2 linked regions of the Bdellovibrio bacteriovorus str. Tiberius genome follow. The protein of the gene in region 1 binds, or shares a complex with, the protein of each later gene. Links are inferred from orthologs where the notes say so. Each region holds a gene or a part of one and is shown in the gene's direction. Other genes may lie near its edges.

Evidence for each region.
Region 2: the proteins of rpsG (region 1) and tig are in contact, whole or in part, in a crystal structure (PDB 3GTY), measured with the Thermotoga maritima proteins. The link is inferred for Bdellovibrio bacteriovorus str. Tiberius from one-to-one orthologs. Residues at the interface, in WP_004081843.1 of Thermotoga maritima: Lys34, Lys52, Lys55, Glu59, Arg62, Gln63, Glu66, Asn67, Lys69, Val71, Arg95, Ala109, Lys110, Lys111, Gly112, Arg113, Pro114, Glu117, Glu121, Ile124, Ala125, Tyr127, Asn128, Asn129, Thr130, Gly131, Lys135, Asp139, Arg142, Met143; in WP_004081061.1 of Thermotoga maritima: Glu122, Val124, Val129, Leu130, Tyr133, Glu188, Gly259, Ile262, Tyr263, Glu266, Ser270, Glu273, Gln274, Glu277, Arg308, Gln311, Ile312, Ser315, Tyr316, Glu325, Arg329, Arg336, Leu363, Phe366, Trp367, Arg373, Leu377, Arg381, Leu384, Glu387.

The regions. Positions count from the first base shown.
Region 1 is NC_019567.1:3,060,471-3,063,733, reverse strand. What follows is about bases 1-2,942. They hold rpsG (30S ribosomal protein S7), read left to right. Parts: upstream 1-1,205; coding sequence 1,206-1,679; downstream 1,680-2,942. Other genes in these bases: fusA (elongation factor G), read left to right, coding at 1,689-2,942; rpsL (30S ribosomal protein S12), read left to right, coding at 821-1,195; rpoC (DNA-directed RNA polymerase subunit beta'), read left to right, coding at 1-638. Outside these bases: more of fusA, read left to right, coding at 2,943-3,263.
Region 2 is NC_019567.1:3,853,453-3,856,572, forward strand. The notes cover bases 89-2,887. They hold tig (trigger factor), read left to right. Parts: upstream 89-730; coding sequence 731-2,044; downstream 2,045-2,887. Other genes in these bases: BDT_RS18245 (ArsA family ATPase), read right to left, coding at 89-602; BDT_RS18255 (TonB family protein), read left to right, coding at 2,271-2,887. In the rest of the region: more of BDT_RS18245, read right to left, coding at 1-88; more of BDT_RS18255, read left to right, coding at 2,888-3,120. UniProt on the Bacillus subtilis protein: Involved in protein export. Acts as a chaperone by maintaining the newly synthesized protein in an open conformation. Functions as a peptidyl-prolyl cis-trans isomerase.

The DNA.
Region 1 (3,263 bases):
AGCAAAAAGAATACCTCATCCCTAAAGGTAAGCACGTTGCTGTAAGAGAAGGTGAGTACGTAAGAGCCGGTGAGGCTTTGATGGATGGTCCAACAAATCCTCATGACATTCTGGCGGTTCTGGGTGCTAAAGCCTTGTCTGCATACCTTGTAGATGAAATCCAAGAAGTTTACAGACTTCAAGGGGTTGGTATCAATGACAAGCATATCGAAGTCATTGTTCGTCAGATGCTACGTAAAGTAGAAATCCGTGATGCCGGCGACAGCCGCTTCCTGGCTGGTGAGCAAGTTGAAAGATACGCTTACATGGAAGAAAACGATCGTATTAACAAAGAGGGTGGCCAGCCTGCTACTTGCAGCCCGCTTCTTCTTGGTATTACGAAAGTTTCTTTGAGCACCGACAGCTGGATTTCAGCAGCGTCCTTCCAGGAAACTACAAAAGTTCTTACGGAAGCAGCGATCAATTCTCGTACAGACCATTTGCGTGGCCTGAAAGAGAATATCATCATGGGTCGTCTGATTCCTGCGGGAACTGGTTTGACATCTTACAAACGCTGGAAAGTGTCTGTGCATGAAGATGACGATATCGGCTTTGTTGCATTGCCGGGTATGACGTCTTCTGTACAGCCTCAAGGCTAAAGTAAGTCCACCTGATCGCCGGCTTCACAGGCCGGCGTAGGGTAAAAAGCTCATGGATTGGGGACCTCACGCCGCTTTTCATGGATAAATGTAATTTTAACAACAAAGTCTTGACCTGGGCGTCACCGAAATGTAAGTTCCAGCGTCCAGAACCGCATAATTGTTTTTAAGGGGTATATAAAGTGCCAACAATTAATCAGCTCATCAAAAGTGAGCGTACTGTTCAAAAAAACCAAACAAAATCACCAGCTTTGGACTCTTGTCCTCAGCGTCGCGGTGTTTGTACTCGTGTTTATACTACGACTCCAAAGAAGCCGAACTCCGCTCTTCGTAAAGTAGCAAAAGTTCGTCTGTCCAATGGCTTCGAAGTTATCTCTTACATCCCTGGTATCGGCCATAACCTTCAAGAGCACTCCGTTGTACTAATCCGCGGTGGTCGTGTGAAGGATTTGCCGGGTGTTCGTTACCACATCGTGCGTGGGGTATTGGACCTTCAAGGTGTAAACGGTCGTCTGCGCGCCCGTTCTAAATACGGTACTAAGAGACCTAAGAAATAAGGATTGAGAGATGTCACGTCGTAAAAAGACCTTTAAAAGAGAAATCATTCCAGATCCGGTTTTCAAGGATCTAGTAATTGCTAAGTTCGTCAATAAAATGATGATTCAAGGTAGAAAAGCAACTTCTCAAAAGTTGTTCTACGGTGCTTTGAAAGAGCTTGAAGGCAAAGTTCAAGGTGAAGAGCCTTTGGCAGTTTTCAAAAAAGCTCTTGAGAACGTTAAGCCTTCTATCGAAGTTCGCTCCCGCCGTGTAGGTGGTGCTACTTACCAAGTTCCAGTAGATGTTCGTCCATCCCGTCGTTTGGCTTTGGCTATGCGTTGGTTGGTTGAGTACTCTCGCGAGCGCGGTGAGAAAGACATGGCGAAACGTTTGGCTGGCGAATTCTTGGACGCGTACAATAATAGAGGAAATGCTATTAAGAAGAAAGACGACGTTCACAGAATGGCTGAATCCAACAAGGCATTCTCTCACTACAATTGGTAATCTGTTCAGATGTCAGCTAAAGATCCTAAAGTTGTAGCTGATCTCAAGTACACTCGTAATATCGGCATCATGGCTCACATCGATGCCGGTAAGACGACCACCACCGAACGCATTCTTTACTATACAGGTAAAAGTCATAAAATCGGCGAGGTCCATGATGGTGATGCCACCATGGACTGGATGGTTCAAGAGCAAGAGCGCGGTATCACTATCACCTCTGCTGCGACCATGGCGTTCTGGAAAGATCACAGAATCAACATCATCGATACTCCGGGCCACGTTGACTTCACTATTGAAGTTGAGCGTTCTTTGCGTGTATTGGATGGCGCGATCGCTGTTTTCGACGGTGTGAATGGGGTTGAACCTCAGTCCGAAACCGTTTGGAAGCAAGCCGACAAATATAAAGTTCCCCGCATTTGCTTCGTTAATAAAATGGACCGTGTTGGTGCTGACTTTGTGATGTCCTTTGGGACGATCAAAGAAAAGCTGAACGCGAACCCAATCCCTGTGCAGGTTCCAATCGGCATGGAAGACACTTTCCGTGGTGTTGTTGATCTATTGGAAAACCGCGCTTACATGTGGGATCAGTCCGGAATGGGTGACCATTTCGAAATCACCGATGTTCCCAATGACATGCAAGAGGAAGTAAACCGCTTCCGTACTGAGGTCATTGAGAAGATCGTTGAATTTGAAGACGAACTTCTTGAGAAATATCTCAATGGAGAAGAAGTCACTGTGCCAGAGCTTAAACGTGCTTTGCGCAAAGGGACTCTTGAATTGAAAGCCTTCCCGGTATTCTGTGGAGCCGCTTTCAAAAACAAAGGTGTTCAGCCTTTGTTGGATGGGGTCATTGACTACCTTCCGTCGCCTCTGGAAGTGCCTGCAATCGTGGGCCACGATCCTGAGCGTCCTGATAAAGAAATCATCTGTAAAACTGAATTCGATGCTCACGCGGCTGCTTTGGCTTTCAAAATCGCCAACGATCCGTTTGCCGGCACTTTGACTTATATCCGTGTTTATTCCGGTGAAGTGAAGGTCGGGGAGCAGCTTTTGAATCCGCGCACTCAGAAAAAAGAGCGCATCCAGAAGCTGGTGAAAATGCATGCGAATTCCCGTGAAGAAATCAACAGCCTGAAGGCTGGTGATATCGGTGCGGTTATCGGTCTTAAGTTCACAGGTACTGGGGACACTCTGTGTGAAAGCTCTCATGCTGTGGTTCTTGAGGCGATCACATTCCCAGAGCCGGTTATTTCCGTGGCGGTAGAGGCGAAGTCCTCTGCGGACCAGGAAAAAATGCTGGCCGGCCTGGCTAAACTTGAAAAAGAAGATCCATCCTGCCGTCTGCGCACGGATCCTGAAACAGGGCAAATCCTGCTTTCTGGTATGGGTGAATTGCATTTGGAAATTCTTGTGGATCGCCTGCTTCGTGAGCATAAGATCCAGGCCAATGTGGGTAAGCCGCAGGTTTCCTATCGTGAAACCATCACGGCTGCAGCCAAGGCAGAGCACGTTTACGAGCGTGAGATTGCCGGTGAAACTCACTTTGCCAAAGTCTCCCTTTCCATCGAGCCTATTTCTCAGGCG
Region 2 (3,120 bases), 790 kb from region 1 along the record:
GCGATCAACTCTGAAGCTTCTTTCAGCGGAAGCTCTTCCGGCAAGGTGACCACGTGGTATTTGCAGATTTCAGGATTGCGAATATGCGCATCGATACTGCGGCTTTGTTCACCCATGGGACCAAACTGCACGGCCTCGGCCATGCCTTTTGGAGCTTCCAGCAAAGCAATAAAGTGACCCGTGGCAAACGCATCCACCACAATACAATCAAACGGCAGCGCAGGGCCGTGTTTGCGGGGACCGCTGGTGACTTTTCCCAGGATCGCCAGTTCCGGCAAGGCAGGAGCCACATTAATGAAGGCCTTCATCACTGCATTTTCGAAGAACAGCTTCGCCAGGCTTTCCACCTTGATGAAATGACGGGCGTATTCCTGCAAACAGGCTTCGCCGGTCCACAAGGCTAAGGAAAGATTGGGTCTGATTGAAACTGGCTGAAATCCAACTTGGGGTAAATTAAAGAAATCCTTAAAGAAACTCTGATCTCCAAGTTCGACCAGAAGGGTCTTTTTACCCTCTTGGCTCTTTTTAAGCGCCAGGGCTGCGGCTAAAACCGACTTCCCCACGCCCCCTTTTCCGGTCACAAAGTGAATCTCTTGCTTCATAGGTTCTAAGAGTGTGGCTGACCTCTGATTTATAGGCATTACGCATGGCATTACAGTTGCCTAAAGTCGGTCCGTCTTTTAGTATCCACCAGTTTATAACGCGTTGGCGTAATCTAGGAGAAATAGACATGAAATCAAATGTAGAAAAGGTTTCCAACCTTTCCAGAAAGTTGAACATCGAAGTTCCGGCTGCGGCAGTTCAAACAGCTTTCCAAAAAATCTTCAATGGCATCCAAAAAGAAGTGACCATCAAAGGCTTCCGCAAAGGTAAAGCTCCTTTGGCGACTGTAAAAAGCCTTTACGGCGACCGTGTAAAACAAGACGTGGTTCAGGATCTGATCCAGAAGCACTACGCTGAAGCACTGAACGAGCACAAGCTTGAACCTATCAGCTACCCAGAATTCGAATTCGCAGATCCAACAGAGAACAAAGACTTCTCTTTCTCTGCAGCATTCGATGTTCGTCCAGAGATCGCTTTGAAAAAATACGAAGGCCTGGAAGTTGAAAAAGAAAAAGCTGAATTCGATGCAAAGAAAATCGATCAGGTTCTTGAAAACATCCGCGCTTCCCGCGCAACTTTCGAAGTTGTTGCTGAAGACCGCGCTGTAACCATGAGCGATATCGCTGTTATCAACTTCGAAGGTTTCATGGGCGGTCAGCCTCTTGAAAACGGTTCCGGCACAGATCACCATCTTGAACTGGGCGCGAAACAATTCATCGAAGGTTTCGAAGACGGCATCGTAGGAATGAAAAAAGGCGAAACTAAAACTTTGTCTTTGAAATTCCCGGATCCATACCACTCTGCAGAGCTTGCTGGTAAACCAGTGGAGTTCAAAGTGACTTTGAACCAGATCAAAGCAAAAGTTTTGCCTGAACTGACTAACGAATTCCTGGCGACTCTGGGCGGTCCAACTGACCTTGAGACTTTGAAAAAATCCATCCAGGAAGATCTTGAGCAAACTGAAACCAAACGCATCGAAGACGCCTTCAAAAACCGTCTTTTGAAAGCTTTGGTGAAAGAAAATCCAGTTGAAGTTCCACAATCCTTGATGAAAGAACAAAAAGCATCTTTGGTTGAAGACTTCAAAAAACGCATGTCTGAACAAGGCATGGGTCCGGATGACTTCGCTTCTTACGTTGAAAAATGGGATGGCGACTTCGAAAAGACGGCTGCTGAAATGATTCAGTCTTCTTTCCTGGTTGATGCTATTGCCAAGAAACATGACTTGTTCTGCAAAAAAGAAGACCTGGATGCTAAATTTGCTGAGTACGCTCAACAAACTGGTATCGAAGAATCCCGCATCAAGGAATTCTATGGTCGTCCAGAGCAGGCTTCCCGCCTGACTTACATGCTGACTGAAGAGAAAGTAATCGCTTTCCTGAACAAGTCCGTGAAAGTTAAAGAAGTTCCAGCTGGTTCTTTGAAAGAAGAAAACAACTAGTCTGCTGAATTTCCGTTCTGAAGTTTAAAACTTCCAAAGCCCGTCAGGCGATGCTTGGCGGGCTTTTTTATATCCAGAATGTCGCAACAGCGGCCCTATAAAGACTGACAATCGCCCTAACATCCCTGAAATAAGTACAGACCCACCACCCCCGAGCTGCAATCCAGCCATAACAGGGATGGCCCGGGAATTGATAATGCACTCTTGGATAGCTACAGGAGTGCCTATGGGTTTTAACCTCGATAATGACAAGTCAAAAGATCAGCTGAGTCTGTTCGACTACAAGCTGCCTAGTGCTGACTTTGCACCAGCAAAGAAGTCCAATGCCGATAACACGGCCATTGATTTTGATGCTTTCCTGATGGCCCACCGCGAGCCGGAACAAAGCAAAACCTCCCGCTTCCTGACGATCTCTGCCACCGTCCACGCCGCCGCACTGCTGCTGGCGATGATGGTCACGGTGCCCTTGGTTGAACAGGTAAAAACTGAAACCATCACGATTGAAATCGAAGACGTTCCTCAGCGCTTGATCACTCCGCGCGGAGCAAAAGTGCCTCCGACTCAAGGCGGAACTCCGGTTGCGGCTGATACTCCGGTTGTAGAAAAACTGGAAGACGCCGGCAGCCCTGGTGATGTGGTTATCGCCAAACCTAAAGCGGAAGCCAAAGCCAAGAATGTGGCGAAAGCTCCGAAAGCGGTTCCAGTAAAGGCCACTAAATCGGCGACTAAACCTTCCGTGGCGGCAGCCAAGGGCGGTCGCAGTGTGGCTCCGAAAACAGCGTTCAAAGCCGTTCCAATGACGATTGATGATATTGAAGCTCCAGAGCTGGATGAAGGCCAACTGGCCAAACACGCCGTGGCCTCCAGCATGAATGAAGACTTCAATGAAGACTTCGCAAACGTGGACCGCGCTCAAGGTGCTGCGCTTGAAAATGAGAAGAAGTCGATGGATGCACTGGCGGCAGCACTTGCTTCCGAACAGGATGAATCCCTGGCGGCTTTGGATGAAGACAACAAAGCTGAAGCCGACCAACTGGCGGCCCAGCAGGCAGATCTGCGCCAAAGAAACTCCAAAG